4 regions of the Streptomyces sp. NPDC057280 genome follow, and region 2 is predicted to be linked to each of the others. Evidence: riboswitches for the same ligand, from Rfam matches in the RefSeq annotation. Region 2 holds a riboswitch; each other region holds the start of a gene.

Region 1 (3,902 bases), on a different contig from region 2:
GACCCGCGCCGCACACTCCGTACGACGGTGTCGGAGCCCTTGACTCCGAAGACGGCCGTGATGACACCGGTCGACACCTCGACGCGGCCCGCGGACCGGGTGACCGCGACCTTCTGCTCCGGTGTGGCCGGGGTGCCCGCCGCGAGCTTGTAGGCGGAGGCCTTCGCAGCGCCCGGCGCGAGGGCGTGCGCCGTCCACTTCACCGAGCCGTCGGGCCAGTGGCCGGTGACCCAGCTCTGGACGGGGACGTCGTCGCCCGCGGCGGTCGTCAGCCGGAAGGTCTGCCCCGGCCGGTGCGCCCCGCGCGCCCATGGCACGCCCCAGGTGGTGCCTGCGTGGACGTCGGGCGCCGAGCCCTCCAGCCAGTGCAGTTCGGTGTCGTCGGGGTCCGCCGCGGCGGCGGTGCGGGACAGCGCCCAGGAGAACTGGGCCACGGCGGCCGCGGCTGCGGCGCCCTTGATGACGGTGCGTCGGTCGACGCCGGGCACGGGGACCTCCGGATGCGGGTGCGGATGCCATGACGGGCAGAAAGCGCTTGCATCGCTTCGGAGTTCACTGTGGTCCCAGCCTCCCCTCCCTGTCGACGGTTCGGGCAGCCGCGCCACAAGACCGCAATGAACCGATCATGAAACGGCAAGACCCCACACCGAAGGCCGGACCCGGGGATCGGGATCCGGCCTTCGGTGGCATCGGGGGGAGCGTCAGCCGACGGCGACGCCCTTCGAGCGGAGGTACGCGACCGGGTCCACGTCCGAGCCGTAGTCCGGCGTCGTCCGGATCTCGAAGTGGAGGTGCGGACCGGTCACGTTGCCGGTGGCACCGGAGAGGCCGACCTGCTGGCCCTCGGTGACAGTCTGGCCGGACGAGACCGACAGCGAGGACAGGTGGGCGTACTGCGCGTAGTAGCCGTCGGCCAGCTTGATGACGACCTGGTTGCCGTACGCGCCGCCCCAGCCGGCGGAGACGACGGTGCCCGCACCCACGGCCTTGAGCGGGGTACCGGTCGGGACGACGAAGTCGACGCCCGTGTGATAGCCGCTGGACCACATGCTGCCGGCCACGTGGTAGCCCGTGCCGACGGTGGCGCCGGAGACGGGCAGGGTGAAGCCACTGGAACTGCCGGCCGACTCGCTGCTCCGGGTGGCGGTCGTCGTGTCCGAGGAGGACGAGGACTTCTCGGAGCTCGTCGACCTGTCCGCGCTCGCCGGCTTCTCGGTCCTCGCCGCCGCCTTCTTGCCCAGCGTGAGCTTCAGGCCGGGATGGATGAGCGAGGGGTCGGAACCGACGGCCTCACGGTTGTCCGAGTACAGCTTCTTCCAGCCGCCGGTGACGTGCTGTTCGTCGGCGATCTTCGAGAGGTAGTCGCCGGCCCTCACCGAATAGGTGCGCACGGTCGCGGTGTTCGCGGCGCCCTTCTTCTGCGTGGCCTTCTCGGTGGCCGTCTTCGCGGCGACCGGAACGGACTGGACCGCCTTTTCAGAAACGGACTGGCCGGTGGCCGCGTGGGCGCCGGCGGCCCCCATCAGAGGCAGGGCGAGTGCGGCGCCACCGGTTCCGGCGACGGCGATCGAGCGGGTGAGCCGCTGGGACTTGGGGCGGCGGTGCTTACCCTTCGCGGGCATGGGGAATTCCTCTCCGGCGCCTGCGAGGTGAGCTGTCGGGTGCGGACTGGAGATGTCCGGACGCACCGAGGTGCGACTTAACCCCAAGCCTGTTCCGGAAGACCGGTCCAGGCGGTTGTACCTGTGGGTCCCCCGCTCCTGCCGTTCACGGGTGAGTTGTGCGGATTCCGGTCGGCGGCAGGATTGGGCGTCCGTCCGGATTGGTGGCGAACGTAAGCGAGGAAGACGCAAAGGGACAAGTAAGAGGTTCCAGGGTGATTGCGTTCCTCTTGATCCGCCGCGAAATTCACGGTCACCCTCCGTGTTGTGGCGGCCTTCCCGGAACGCAATCACCCAGTTTTTGACGGCGAATTACGTGAACATGACGGACGACTCAGGGTCACCGATATGACGCTGCTCACGTGCCGTTTTCACAGCTTCCCCGATTCCAGAGCGAGTTGGAATGAAGGCTACGCAAGCCGTCAATTCGGACAGAAAGTTCAGATGCGACGCAGTCGCAGAACTGCCGCATCCAGATCGCCCCGCAATCCCACCCGCAGCCCGTGATGCTGCAATACGGCTCCTCTGTGGATTTCGCCCGTTTCGCGGCATTCATACGAGGCCGTGGGGTCGAGGCCGCGCAGACGGAGCGCCGGAACGGGTTCGCCGTACCGCTGCGACTGGAGCCAGGCCAGGACGACGGTCTCGTCCCCGAGGACGTACTGCACGGCGCTCAGTCCGTCGCCCTGCGGCGCCCGCAGCCGGTACTGGTCGCCACGCTGCACGAGCGGCCGGATGCCCTTGTAGAGCTCCACCCACTCGCGGGCCTCGGCGAGCTCCTCCTCGGTCCACTCCGTGAGGTCCCCGCCCACCCCGAGCACTCCGGCCATGGCGCTGACGAAGCGGAAGCGCAGCGAACTGACCCGCCCGTTGAGCTGGGTGTTGGGGCTGTCGGTGACCCAGGCGGCCATCACGCGCGCGGGGTGGATCTGGCTGAAGCCGTGCTGGATGGCGAGCCGGTCGAGCGGGTCGGTGTTGTCGGAGGTCCACACCTGGTCCGTGCGGCTCAGCACGCCGAGGTCGATCCGGCCGCCGCCGCCCGAGCAGGACTCGAAGGCGACGCCGGGGTGGGCGGCCCGCAGCCGGTCCAACAGGGCGTAGAAGGCCTGCACATGGTCGACCCAGAGCCGCTGCGGATAGGCCTCGCCGGGCCAGCCCGCGTCGGTGAAGCAGCGGTTGAAGTCCCACTTCACGTAGTCGATCGGGGCGCTGGACAGCAGGGCGTCGAGCTGCCCCCAGAGGTACTCCTTGACGTCCTCGCGCGCGAGGTTGAGCACGAGCTGATTGCGCAGTTCCGTCCGCTTTCGTCCCGGCTGGAACTGCACCCAGTCGGGGTGTGCCCGGTACAGGTCGCTGTCGGGGTTGACCATCTCGGGCTCGACCCAGATGCCGAACTGCATGCCGAGCGCGTGCACATAGTCGGCGAGGGGCTTCAGGCCGCCCGGGAAGCGGTCCCGGTTGACCGTCCAGTCGCCGAGTCCGGCGCGGTCGCTGGTGCGAGCGCCGAACCAGCCGTCGTCGACGACGAAGAGCTCGACCCCGATGGCCGCGGCTCGCCGCGCGAGGTTCCCCTGCTGCTCCTCGGAGATGTCGAACTGGGTGGCCTCCCAGGAGTTGAACAGCACCGGCCGGTCCTGCTCGGCGTCCGGGATGACGTACGTCCGCTGGTAGGCGTGCCACGCGCGGCTGGCGCCGCCGAAACCGCCGTCGCTCCACAGCCCGGCGAAGACGGGGGTGGTGAACGCCTCCCCCGCCGCCAGGCTCAGCAGCCCCGACTCGTCGTACCCGGCACCGCCGGTGATCTGCACGCGCGCGTCGGGGAGCTGGGCCACCGCGATCCGCCAGGAGCCCGACCAGCCGAGCGCGCAGGCGTAGACCTCGCCGCGCTCCTCGCCGGCGTCGGTGTCCAGGGCGACCCAGGGCAGGTGCTGGTGGCCGGTGTGGCCGCGGCGGCTGCCGATGACCTTCTCACCGTAGGTGAGGGGGGCGCGCACGAGCCGGGACTCGGCGGCCCAGCGGCCGTGCAGCTGGGAGAGCCGCCAGTCCTCGCGGTCGGGCAGCGTCCAGGTGGCGGAGTCGGCCCGCAGCAGCTCCAGGGCGTCGTCGCCCTGGTTCTCCAGGGTGGTCCAGCGCTCCACCACGTCGCCGCGCATCCGGTAGTGCAGCGTGACGACGAGGCCGCCGTCCCGGAACCGCAGCCGCAGCTCGTCCGTGGCCGTGTCGGTCTCGTACGTCTCGAAG
Region 2 (3,902 bases):
TGCTGTCGTAGGAGCGAGGAGCGGCGAAGGCGCCGAACAGGCACCTGTCGCCCTGGCGGCGGGACCCCGCCGGGGCCGGCCGACCGATCGGCCCAACAGATCCTGCGCCCCGGCAACCCCCGGTCCACGCTTCCCCTATGAGGCCCCGACTCACCGCCGCTCTCCTGCTGGTCCCGCTCCTCGCCACCGCCTGCGCGGGGACCGGTGCCGGTACCCGCACCATGGCCCGCGCGCTGCCCCCGGACACCGCCTTCACCCACCCCGGCGTGCTCGTCAGCGAGGCGCAGCTGGAGGCCGTGAAGAAGAACGTCACCGCGGGGAAGCAGCCGTGGCTGAAGGCCTACCTCGACATGCGGGACAGCAAGTACGGGGCGTACACGTACACGCCGGAGCCGTACGCCAGCGTCGACTGCCCCGGTGGCGACCACGCCGACCGGCCCGCGCACGGGTGTGTCGAGGAGCGCGAGGACGCCATCGCCGCCTACACCCAGGCCCTTCTCTTCCGGATCACCGGCAAGCAGCAGCACGCTGTGAAGGCCAGGGAGATCATGGACGCCTGGTCGGCGAAGATGCGGCGGCACACCGAGGAGGACGCCGGGCTGCAGACCGGGTGGGCCGGGTCGACATGGGCGCGGGCCGCCGAGATCGTCCGGCACAGTCCCGGCGCGGGCTGGCCGGCGGACCGGGTCGCCCGGTTCGAGACCATGCTGCGCACGGCGTATCTGCCGGCCGTCACGCGCAAGGTCCCCGACTACAACGGCAACTGGGACCTCGTGATGACCGACGCGGCCATCGGCATCGCCGTCTTCCTGGAGGACCGCAAGGCCTTCGACCACGCCCTGGAACGGGTCCGCGAGCGCGTGCCCGCCTACTTCTACCTGGCGAAGGACGGCAAGCTGCCGCTCACGCCCAAGGGGTCGACCGTCGGCACCCCGCAGAAGCTCACGACGTACTGGTTCGGGCAGAAGACGTACAAGGACGGCATGTCCCAGGAGACCTGCCGCAACTTCAAGCACGTCGGCTACTCCCTCGCCGCCACCGCCCACATCGCCGAGACCGCCTGGCACCAGGGCATCGACCTGTACGGCGAGGTGAAGGACCGGCTCAAGAGCGCCCTCGCCTTCCACGCCCGGTACCAGGCGGGGGAGACCGCGCCCGTGTGGCTGTGCGGCGGCAAGGTCGACCGGAACATGGGGCCGGACCTGGAGGTCGCCCTCAACCACCTGGAGAACCGCCTCGGCGACTCCGTCCCGGCCGCCCACAAGCTCGCCGAAAAGACCCGCCCGGCCGGCACCGACAACCTCTTCGTCTCCTGGGAGACCCTGACCCACGCGGGCAATCCCGGCACCTGAGAACCGCCCGTGAGCTGCGGCGACGTAAAGGTGGCGCGAGCGGTCCCGCGAATGGCGTATGCTGGTTTCACCGACGCGGGGTGGAGCAGCTCGGTAGCTCGCTGGGCTCATAACCCAGAGGTCGCAGGTTCAAATCCTGTCCCCGCTACTGAAGGCCCAGGGCCGGAATCCAGTTCAATGGATTCCGGCCCTGAGTCGTTTCGAGGTTCTTCCGCTGGAGTCGGCGATGTCACGGCCGGTGATCGGGCGAGCGCCCTCCGCATAACAACTGACATACCGTCAATACCTGTGAGCCTCCTGGGAGTCCTCGCGGGCGCGGTCAACTCGCCCGATTTTCACCGGCCATGACCCCTACGTCCTGCCGAAAAAGGTTAATGATCAAGCGGAACAGCTTGGAATCCGTACCCCGGGTCTATTAACGTTCGATAACGCAGCGCGGTCGTCCCAGCCGTCACAAGAGTCGGCTCCGTGCGCACGCGCCGAATCCCGCAAGGGAACCGGGGAACCACCAACTTGGGGTGAATCACGCGGAAGTCGCCGTGGCAGCACGGCGGTTATACGCGCGTAGGAGACCTTCCTGCTCCGAACCCGTCAGCTAACCCGGTAGGCGAGAAGGAAGGAAAGGAGCACGCCCACGTGGCGTCAAACCGGCCTGCCCCCGAGGCCCCGTACGTGCCGAGCCAGCGCAGCACCGATGCCTTCGGCTACGGCAGCTACCACCACGACGAGGGCCCGCAGGACGTCTGGAATCCCACCGAGGACTCCCTCCGTCCGCCGCGTGGCAAGCACCGGGTGGCCAAGCAGCGCGGCGGGGGACTCGCCCGCAGTTCCACGGTCCTGGGCGTCGGTGTCATAGCCGCCGTCGGCGCGGGCGGCATGGCCAGCGCCAACACCGGCAAGCCGCCGGTCTCCATCTCGATCCCCGACCTGCCCAACGTGGGCGGTGTCTTCGGCGGTGACGACGAGGCCCCCAAGGGTTCCGCCACCGCCCTCAGCAGCCTGGCCACCAGCGCCACGCGGACCGCCGAGACCGGCTCGGACGCCGGTGAGGCGCTGCGCAACCGGATCATGGCGCAGGCCGAGAGCCAGCAGAACCAGGTCGACAACAAGGCGCAGCTGGCCGCCGAGGCCGAGGTCGCCACGCAGACCGCGAAGGCCGAGGCCGCCGCGCTCAAGCAGGCCGCCGACGACGCCGCGGCGGCGAAGAAGGCCGCCGAGGAGAAGGCCGCGAAGGAGGCCGAGGCCAAGCGCCTCGCCGAGCTCGCCAAGCAGTTCACGCTGCCGACCTCCTCGTACACGATCACCTCGACCTTCGGTCAGGCCGGTTCGCTGTGGTCCTCCGGCTACCACACCGGTCTGGACTTCGCGGCCCCCACGGGCACGCTGATCAAGGCGATCCACAGCGGCACCATCACGGAGGCCGGCTGGGCCGGCTCCTACGGCTACCGCACGATCCTCACCCTCGACGACGGCACCGAGCTGTGGTTCTGCCACCAGTCCTCGATCAGCGTCAGTGTCGGCCAGAAGGTCGGCACCGGTGATGTCATCGGGCGCGTGGGCGCGACCGGCAACGTGACCGGCGCCCACCTGCACCTGGAGGTCCACCCCGACGGGGCGGACACCGGCATCGACCCGATGGCGTGGCTGCGGAGCAAGGGCCTCAACCCCTGAGGCGCGGCACCTTCTGAACCCCGGCGGTCCCGACGCTCACCCCCCGACGTCAGGGCCGCCGGTCTTTGCGTGCCCGCCGCGGAATGTTGTACTCCGCTTGTTTACGGGAACTTTGCGGCCGTCCCGGAAGATCCGCCTCCGACGTGGGCGTTGTCCATCACCATGACTTCTCTTCGCAAGCTGGGCACGTCCGATCTCGAGGTCTTCCCGCTCTCCCTCGGCGGCAACGTCTTCGGCTGGACCGCCGACGAGGCGCAGTCCTTCGCCGTCCTCGACGCCTACGCCGCCGCGGGCGGCAACTTCCTCGACACCGCCGACTCCTACTCGCACTGGGTGGAGGGCAACTCGGGCGGCGAGTCCGAGACCATCATCGGCAAGTGGGTCAGGGCGCGCGGCAACCGCGACGACGTCGTGATCGCCACGAAGGTCAGCCAGCACCCGGAGCTCCAGGGTCTGCGGGCCGCCAACATCAAGGCCGCCGCGGACGCCTCCCTGCGCCGCCTGGGCACCGACCACATCGACCTCTACTACACCCACTTCGACAAGCCCGAGGTGCCGGTCGAGGAGATCATCGGCGCGCTGGACGAACTGGTGAAGGCGGGCAAGGTGCGGCACATCGCCGCGTCCAACATCTCGGCCGAGCGGCTGGAGAAGTCGCTGGCCTTCTCCGAGCGCGAGGGCCTGGCCCGGTACGTGGCGCTCCAGCCGCACTACAACCTGGTCTCGCGCGAGACGTACGAGGGTGAGCTCCAGGACCTGGCGGAGCGCAGCGGCCTCGCCGCCGTGCCCTACTTCGCGCTCGCCTCCGGGTTCCTCACCGGCAAGTACCGCGACGGCGAGGTGGTGGAGGGCGCCCGGGCCGCCGCCGGCGCCGGCAAG
Region 3 (3,902 bases), on a different contig from region 2:
GTGGACGACATCTCGGCGAACGACGTGATGGCGCAGTTCATGCACCTCGAGCACCAGGACCCGGACCGGGACATCTCGCTCTACATCAACTCCCCCGGCGGCTCCTTCAGTGCCATGTCGGCGATCTACGACACGATGCAGTTCGTCACGTGCGACGTGGAGACCATCTGCCTGGGGCAGGCCGGATCGTCCGCGGCCGTCCTGCTCACGGCCGGCACCCCCGGCAAGCGGTTCGCGCTGCCGGGTGCCCTCATGGTGATCCACCAACCCTCGCTGACCGAGCCGGTGGAGGGGCAGGCCAGCGATCTGGCCATCCGCGCGGCTGAGTTGGGGCGCGTCCGCGACCGTCTGGAGGAGATGCTCGTCCAGCACACCGGGCGCAGCCGGGAGCAAGTCACCGAGGACATCGAGCGGGACAAGATCCTCACCGCTCAAGAGGCCCTGGAATACGGCCTGGTGGATCAGATCATCCCCAGCCGCAAGGCCTCGCGCCCCGCGCCCGGCACCCGGTGAGCGGACGATGCTGCCACCCGAACTCCCGCCGCTGCCCGCACTGACGCGCGCCGAGGGCGAGTTGATCGACCGTTATCTCGACGTGGTCGACCTGCTGGGCCGGATCAACCCGGCGCACCACGGCGACACCTACCGCGGGCTGCGGGCCGCGCAGGCGCTGGTCGCCAAGGCGGCCGAGCTGCGTGACGCGCTGACGCTGATGCACCAGCGGGGTGAGACGGAGCTGCATGCCGCAACCCTGGCGCGGGCGCTGCGCGTCCTGGACGGTGAGCGGCGCACGGCGCGGGTCACGGTGCCGCCGCACGTCGGCAGTTGACGCGGAAGCGCCCGGTCCGGACCGCCGACCGGGACGGCGAGGCGTCCGGACCGGCTTTCAAACGGACCAAAAGACGTACCCCCGTTTGGAGTAGTCGCCCGTCGTTCTGTGGGGCCGTCAGGGTTGCACAACGCGCGTAGCCCGAGGCCGGAATGAGACGTTCCGTCGCTGGTCCGAGGCTCCTCGACCCCCTCGACAGTCCCTCGAACAGAGGAGTGTCCACCCGAACGGGTGAGTGGTGAGTAACGCCACAAATCCCCGATTCCATTGGGTTTTTCGGGTGTCCGTGCGTGAAGATCCCTGTCTGACGACAAGCCCCCGCCGCAGCGGCGGGGCGATCCGGGTGGACGCCGAGTCCTGCCGCCACCCGGATGACCGGTCGACAGGAGTGGATCGGCAGGAGTGGAGGACCCAAGCACGACGGGTCGCCGGAACAGCGCTCAACGGCCGTTCCGAGCAGCCCTTGGGGTGAAGCCGCAGTACGCGGCCGGGCAACTTCGCCAGCCCGAATCCGACAGGTCATCCTTCACAGGCGGCTGACGAAGGGTTGCGCATGTCTGCGCTCAATCGTGTCCCGTCGCTGATGGCCCGAGCCGGTACCGCCTCGGCCCTCACCATCGCCGCAGTGGGCGGCTCCATCGTGGTCCCGGGCGTCGCATCCGACGCCGAGGCCGCGACACCGGCGACGAAGGCACTCCAGGTCGCGGCTTCCAAGAAGGGCTCCCCGTACAAGTGGGGCGCCGCGGGGCCGCACAGGTTCGACTGCTCCGGGCTCACGCTGTACTCGTACAAGAAGGCGGGCAAGAAGCTGCCCCGGACGGCGGCCCAGCAGTACAACAAGACCCGCCACATCTCGGCCGGCAGCCGCAAGGCCGGCGACCTCGTGTTCTTCCACTCGGGGTCGAGCGTCTACCACGTCGGGATCTACGCGGGGAAGGGGAAGATCTGGCACTCCCCGAAGAGCGGGGAGGTCGTGAAGCTCCAGAAGATCTGGACGAAGAGCGTCTGGTACGGCCGGGTCAAGTGACCTTCCCGCGGGGGCGGCGGCGACCTGACCCGCCGCCGCCCCCGCGGGGCCTCAGGCTGCTCCCCGGTCGAGGGCGAGCAGCGGTTCGAGGAGCAGGACCACGCCCAGCACCGTCAGCGCGGTGCCGGTGACGCCCGCGACGAGCCGCGCGGCCCGCGGCCGCCTGAGCCACCGGCCCAGCCGGTCCACCAGCAGCGCCACCGCCGGGAACCACACCAGGGCGAGCACCACCACGATCAGCGCCAGCAGCAGCGTCCGGGGCAGCGCGGCCGAACCGTCCGGCACGAACTGCGGCAACAGGCTCAGGAAGGTGACGGGCGCCTTCGGATTGAGGGCGTTGGTGACGAACCCCTGCCGAAGAGGCCGCGCGGAGCCGCTCCGGGCGTCCTCAACCACCGTGTGCGGACCGCTCAGTGAGCGCAGGGACCGTACACCCAGGTACAGCACATAGGCACCGCCCAGGAGTTGGAGCGCACGGAACAGTGCCGGTACGGCCGCCAGGACAGCGGCGACCCCGGCCACCGCCAGCGCCGTGTGCAGCAGCAGCCCGCCCGCGACACCGAGGGCACTGGCGACACCGGCCCGGCGGGAGACCAGTGCGTTGCGTACGACGACGGTGAAATCGGCGCCGGGCATGGCGACCATGCCGGCGGCGACCCCGGTGAAGGCGATGAGCTGTGCGTCCATGCCTGTCAGCCTGCCGCGCGTGAGCCTTCAGCAGGTATGTCGAATATCCTGAGTCTTACTTAAGCATCCCTTTAGGCTGGGGGCTCGGCATGTACGACCCGAACCGGCTCGCCGCGCTGGTCGCCGTCGCCGAGGCCGGCTCGATCACCCGGGCCGCCCAGCGCCTCGGGTACACCACCCCCGCGCTCTCCCAGCAGCTGGCCAAACTGGAGCGGGAGGCGGGCACCGCCCTTCTCGTACGGCATCACCGCGGCGCACGGCTCACGGGCGCCGGGGAGCTCCTGGTGGCCCGGGCCCGCCGGGTGCTGGACGAGATGGAGCAGGCCCGCCATGAACTCGCGCGGCTGACCGGGCTGTCCGGCGGCACGCTGCGGCTCGGCACCTTCCAGACCGCGGGCATCCAGCTGCTGCCGCCCGTGCTGAGCGCGTTCCGCCGGGCGTATCCGGACGTGGAACTGACCGTCGCCCACCTCGAACCGCCGGCCGGGGTGGCGGCGGTGGCGGCCGGTGACGTGGATCTGGCGCTGACGCATTCCTACGAGCCCGCGGACCCGGTACCGCTGCCCGCGTCCGTCAGCGTGGAGCCGGTCCTGGTGGAGGAGCTGGTCCTGGTGACCGCCCCGGGGCATGCCCTCGCCGAGGGCACCGCACGCCTGCCCCTGACCGGACTCGCCGGCCAGCCGCTGATCAGCATGGCCCCGGACCATCCTGCCCGGCGCGGCGTGGAGGCGGCCCTCGCCCGGGCCGGCGCCACCGCGTCCGTACTGGTGGCGACGCCCGTGTACGCCCTGGTCTGCGCGCTGGTGAGTGCTGGGCTCGGCGTCGCGGTGGTCCCGGAGATGGTGGCGCGGACGTCGGTGACACCGGTGGGGGTACGACTGCTGGAACCGGGGGATCTGCGCCGTACCATCTCGGTCGCCCATCGCACCGACGAGACGGCTCCGACGGCGGACGCCTTCCGGGCACTCCTCAGGGGCGCGTTCGGCCGGGCCCGGCCCTAGGGCTCTTGCTGTCCCGCCGCGGACACCGGCTGTGCCGGTACCGTCCACGGGAGTTCGATGGAGACCGTCTTGCCGCCCTCGCGGGTGGGGCGGACTCTCAGCTTGCCGCCGCACTCCGCGGTCAGCCAGCGGATGATCACCATGCCGCGGCCGTTGTCCTGCTGGACGGCGGCCGGGAGCCGCTTGGGGAAGCGGGGGTGGCTGTCGGTGACTCCGATGCGCAGTTGCTCGTCGCGGTCGAGCTGGATGTCCACCGTGAAGGTGGGTGACTGACCGAAGGTGTGCTGTACCGCGTTGGTGGCGAGTTCGGAGACGATGAGCCGGATCGTCTCCGCCGCTTCCGTGTCCGCCGGCAGGC
Region 4 (3,902 bases), on a different contig from region 2:
CGGCGACCCCGGACACCGGGCCCGCGGGCGCCGCGGTGGCGCCGGTCCGCTTCCACTCCACGTGCTGCTCCGGGATCTCCGACAGGAAGCGCGAGGGCGGGTTGTACGACGGCTGCCCCCACGCGCTGCGCAGCGACGAGCGGGTCAGGTACAGCCGTTCCCGCGCGCGCGTGATGCCGACGTACGCGAGCCGGCGCTCCTCCTCCAGTTCCTTGGTCTGGCCGAGGGCGCGCATGTGCGGGAAGACGCCGTCCTCCATGCCGGTCAGGAAGACGACCGGGAACTCGAGTCCCTTGGCGGTGTGGAGCGTCATCAGGGTGATGACACCGGAGCCGTCCTCGTCCTCGTCGGGGATCTGGTCGGAGTCGGCGACGAGCGCGACCCGCTCCAGGAAGGCGGCGAGCCCGGGAGACTCCTCGCCCTCCGCCGTCTCCTGCTCGAACTCCAGGGCCACGGCGGCGAGTTCCTGGAGGTTCTCGATCCGGGTCTCGTCCTGCGGGTCGGTGGAGGCCTGCAACTCGGCGAGATAGCCCGTGCGTTCGAGCACCGCCTCCAGAACGGTCGCCGGTCCCGCGCCGGAGTCGACGATCGTACGGAGCTCCTCCATCAGCACGTTGAACCGCTTCACGGCGTTCGTCGACCGCGCGGCCATGCCGTACGCCTCGTCGACCCGCTTGAGGGCCTGCGGGAAGCTGATCTTCTCGCGCTGGGAGAGGGCGTCGATCATCGCCTCGGCGCGCTCGCCGATGCCCCGCTTGGGGACGTTGAGGATGCGCCGCAGCGGCACCGAGTCCTCGGGGTTGGCCAGCACCCGCAGGTAGGCCAGGACGTCCCGGACCTCCTTGCGCTCGTAGAAGCGGACGCCGCCGACGACCTTGTAGGGCAGGCCGACGCGGATGAAGATCTCCTCGAAGACCCGGGACTGGGCGTTGGTGCGGTAGAAGACGGCGACATCGCCGGCCTTCGCCTCGCCCGCGTCCGTCAGTCGGTCTATCTCGTCGGCGACGAACTGCGCCTCGTCGTGCTCGGTGTCGGCGACGTAGCCGGTGATGCGCGCCCCGGCGCCCGCGTTGGTCCACAGGTTCTTGGGGCGGCGGGACTCGTTGCGCTCGATGACCGCGTTGGCGGCGGACAGGATCGTCTGGGTGGAGCGGTAGTTCTGCTCCAGCAGGATCGTCGTCGCGTTCGGGTAGTCCTCCTCGAACTGGAGGATGTTGCGGATCGTCGCGCCACGGAAGGCGTAGATCGACTGGTCGGCGTCACCGACGACGCAGAGCTCGGCGGGCGGGACGTCGAACTCGTTCGGCGGGACGTCCTCGTCGTGCGCACCCGTCCCGACCAGCTCCCTGACCAGCGCGTACTGGGCGTGGTTGGTGTCCTGGTACTCGTCGACCAGGACGTGCCGGAAGCGGCGGCGGTAGTGCTCGGCGACATCGGGGAACGCCCGCAGCAGGTTGACCGTCGTCATGATCAGGTCGTCGAAGTCGAGGGCGTTGGCCTCGCGCAACCGCGACTGGTACATGGCGTAGGCCTGGGCGAGGGTCTTCTCGAAGCCGTCGGTGGCCTGGGCCGCGAAGTCCTCCTCGTCGATCAGCTCGTTCTTGAGGTTGCTGATCTTGGCGCTGAAGGACTTGGGCGGGAAGCGCTTGGGGTCGAGGTCGAGGTCACGGCAGACCAGGGCCATGAGGCGCTTGGAGTCGGCGGCGTCGTAGATCGAGAAGGAGGACGTGAAGCCGAGCTTCTTGCTCTCCCGCCGCAGGATGCGCACGCACGCACTGTGGAAGGTCATCACCCACATCGCGTTCGCGCGCGGGCCGACGAGCTGCTCGACGCGTTCCTTCATCTCGCCCGCGGCCTTGTTGGTGAAGGTGATCGCGAGGATCTGCCCCGGGTGGACATTCCGCTCGGCCAGCAGGTAGGCGATACGGTGCGTGAGCACGCGTGTCTTGCCCGATCCGGCGCCGGCCACGATGAGCAGCGGGGTGCCGGAGTGCACGACGGCGGCCCGCTGGTTCTCGTTGAGCCCCTCGATCAGCGCCGCCGCGTCCAGGGCCGGGCGCGGGGCGCCGTCGCGGTAGTACGCGTCCCGGTCCGGCGGCACGTCGAACTTCCCGCCGAACAGATCGTCCGGAACGGGTTCCGGTCCGTGCTCGTCCTCGGGCGGAGGCGGGGGCTCCTCCTCGTGACCCTTGGGGGTCTGGAGGTCCGCCAGGAAGCTGTCGTCAAAGAGGCTGCTCATCGCTCTCCGAGTCTAGGGTGCCGCACTGACACCCCGCCGCCGCCCCGAGAAGTCGGCCCGATGACGGCCTCCTCCGAAGCCGGGGATCTTCCGGCCGTGATCGCCGAGCACCTTCCGTCACCTGCCCATTACTTCTCGCGACCGGCCGGCCAAGGTCACGAAAATGTATCGGGCCTATCGGACATCAACCTTCACAGGGGCCACACCCGTTGGCTACCGTGCCGGTCAGGCCGTACGACCCCCACCGGCGAACGTCGCCGGGCCGCGCGGCCTCCGCCGAGTCCGGTGCGCCGCCATGGCAGCCGGAGCCGGGGACCCACACCGACCTTGGGGTGAATCGGCCCAACTCCCTTTCGGGGGACGGCCGTAGGGCACACCTTCCGAACCACCCGCCCGAACCCGACAGCTAACTCGGTAGGCGGAACATGGAAGGAGTCGCCTCCCTTGGCGTCGCACGCAAGGCCACGTCCTGCGGGAACGCGCGTAGCAGGCATACGCACCCCCGCGCTCGCAACGGCCGCCCTCACCTCCGTGGCCCTGCTCTCCCAGACCGCCACCGCCGCCCCCTCGACCGACGACAGGCCGAGCCTGGAGGAAGTCGAGAAGAAGGTCGACGACCTCTACCGGCAGGCGGAGTCGGCGACCGAGAAGTACAACTCGGCCAAGGAGAAGACCGCCACGCAGCGCAAGGAGGTCGACACCCTCCTCGACGACGTCGCCCAGCGCACCCAGAAGCTCAACGAGGCCCGCGAGGAACTCGGTTCCTTCGCCGCGGCCCAGTACCGCACCGGCGCCTCCGCGCCCGACACCGCGACCTTCCTGCTCGCGGACACCCCGCAGGACTACTTCGACCAGACGCAGCTGATGGGCCGCATGACGGACCGTCAGAAGGGTGCGGTCGACGACTACATCAGCGCTCAGTCCGCGACGATGAAGAAGCGGCAGGAGGCCACCAAGAGCCTCGAGACGCTCACCGACTCGCAGGCCGACCTGAAGACCGCCAAGGCGACCGTCCAGCGCAAGCTCTCCGCCGCGCGCGAGCTGCTGTCGCAGCTGACCGCCGAGGAGAAGGCGCGGCTCGCGGCGATCGAGAAGAAGAAGCAGGAGGAGGCCGCCCGCAAGGCCGCGGAGCTGGCGCAGCAGCAGAAGGCCGCGGAGCAGACCGCGGCGGCGGAACAGGAGGCGAGCACTCCGGACAGCTCGGCCCCGGCCGACTCCTCATACGCCACCAAGGCCGACAAGGCCCTCGCCTTCGCCCGCGCGCAGGTCGGCAAGCCGTACGTCTGGGGCGCCACCGGCCCCGACTCCTACGACTGCTCCGGCCTCACCCAGGCCGCCTGGAACGCCGCCGGCATCACCCTCCCCCGCACCACCTACGACCAGGTGAACTTCGGCACCACGGTCTCCCTCGCCAACGCCCAGCCCGGTGACCTGGTCTTCTTCTACGACGACGTCAGCCACGTCGGCCTCTACATCGGCAACGGCATGATGATCCACGCGCCGAAGCCGGGGGCGTACGTCCGCGAGGAGTCGATCTACTACGACGGCGAGTCGGCGATCCACAGCGTGGTGCGCCCGGCCTAGGCCGGCCCGTCCGCGGTGGCGCGCCCGGCCCAGGCGTCGCGCACCCCCGCGCTCTTTTCTCCACGCCCGCGCGCGTGCC

What was found. A riboswitch is a leader RNA that binds a small molecule or an ion and turns the genes downstream of it on or off. The one in region 2 is predicted to bind cyclic di-AMP.
Region 1: linked by a shared signal. The riboswitch ahead of ACFUO4_RS06180 (peptidoglycan DD-metalloendopeptidase family protein) and the one ahead of ACFUO4_RS34600 (M23 family metallopeptidase) in region 2 are both predicted to bind cyclic di-AMP.
Region 3: linked by a shared signal. The riboswitch ahead of ACFUO4_RS24700 (C40 family peptidase) and the one ahead of ACFUO4_RS34600 (M23 family metallopeptidase) in region 2 are both predicted to bind cyclic di-AMP.
Region 4: linked by a shared signal. The riboswitch ahead of ACFUO4_RS20425 (NlpC/P60 family protein) and the one ahead of ACFUO4_RS34600 (M23 family metallopeptidase) in region 2 are both predicted to bind cyclic di-AMP.

Annotation. Positions count from the first base shown of each region.
Region 1 covers NZ_JBHUYR010000001.1:1,335,862-1,339,763, forward strand. The annotation lists gene ACFUO4_RS06175 (Tat pathway signal sequence domain protein) at 1-488, opposite strand, end outside; gene ACFUO4_RS06180 (peptidoglycan DD-metalloendopeptidase family protein) at 702-1,622, opposite strand; cyclic di-AMP (ydaO/yuaA leader) riboswitch at 1,627-1,795, opposite strand; gene ACFUO4_RS06185 (alpha-galactosidase) at 2,102-3,902, opposite strand, start outside.
Region 2 covers NZ_JBHUYR010000007.1:474,573-478,474, forward strand. The annotation lists gene ACFUO4_RS34585 (dihydrofolate reductase family protein) at 1-11, shown strand, start outside; gene ACFUO4_RS34590 (alginate lyase family protein) at 138-1,352, shown strand; tRNA gene ACFUO4_RS34595 (tRNA-Met) at 1,427-1,500, shown strand; cyclic di-AMP (ydaO/yuaA leader) riboswitch at 1,820-1,977, shown strand; gene ACFUO4_RS34600 (M23 family metallopeptidase) at 1,989-3,023, shown strand; gene ACFUO4_RS34605 (aldo/keto reductase) at 3,186-3,902, shown strand, end outside.
Region 3 covers NZ_JBHUYR010000004.1:183,184-187,085, reverse strand. The annotation lists gene ACFUO4_RS24710 (ATP-dependent Clp protease proteolytic subunit) at 1-513, shown strand, start outside; gene ACFUO4_RS24705 (hypothetical protein) at 521-829, shown strand; cyclic di-AMP (ydaO/yuaA leader) riboswitch at 1,168-1,379, shown strand; gene ACFUO4_RS24700 (C40 family peptidase) at 1,383-1,856, shown strand; gene ACFUO4_RS24695 (LysE family translocator) at 1,908-2,543, opposite strand; gene ACFUO4_RS24690 (LysR family transcriptional regulator) at 2,633-3,544, shown strand; gene ACFUO4_RS24685 (ATP-binding protein) at 3,541-3,902, opposite strand, start outside.
Region 4 covers NZ_JBHUYR010000003.1:415,379-419,280, reverse strand. The annotation lists gene pcrA (DNA helicase PcrA) at 1-2,239, opposite strand, end outside; cyclic di-AMP (ydaO/yuaA leader) riboswitch at 2,504-2,675, shown strand; gene ACFUO4_RS20425 (NlpC/P60 family protein) at 2,684-3,823, shown strand.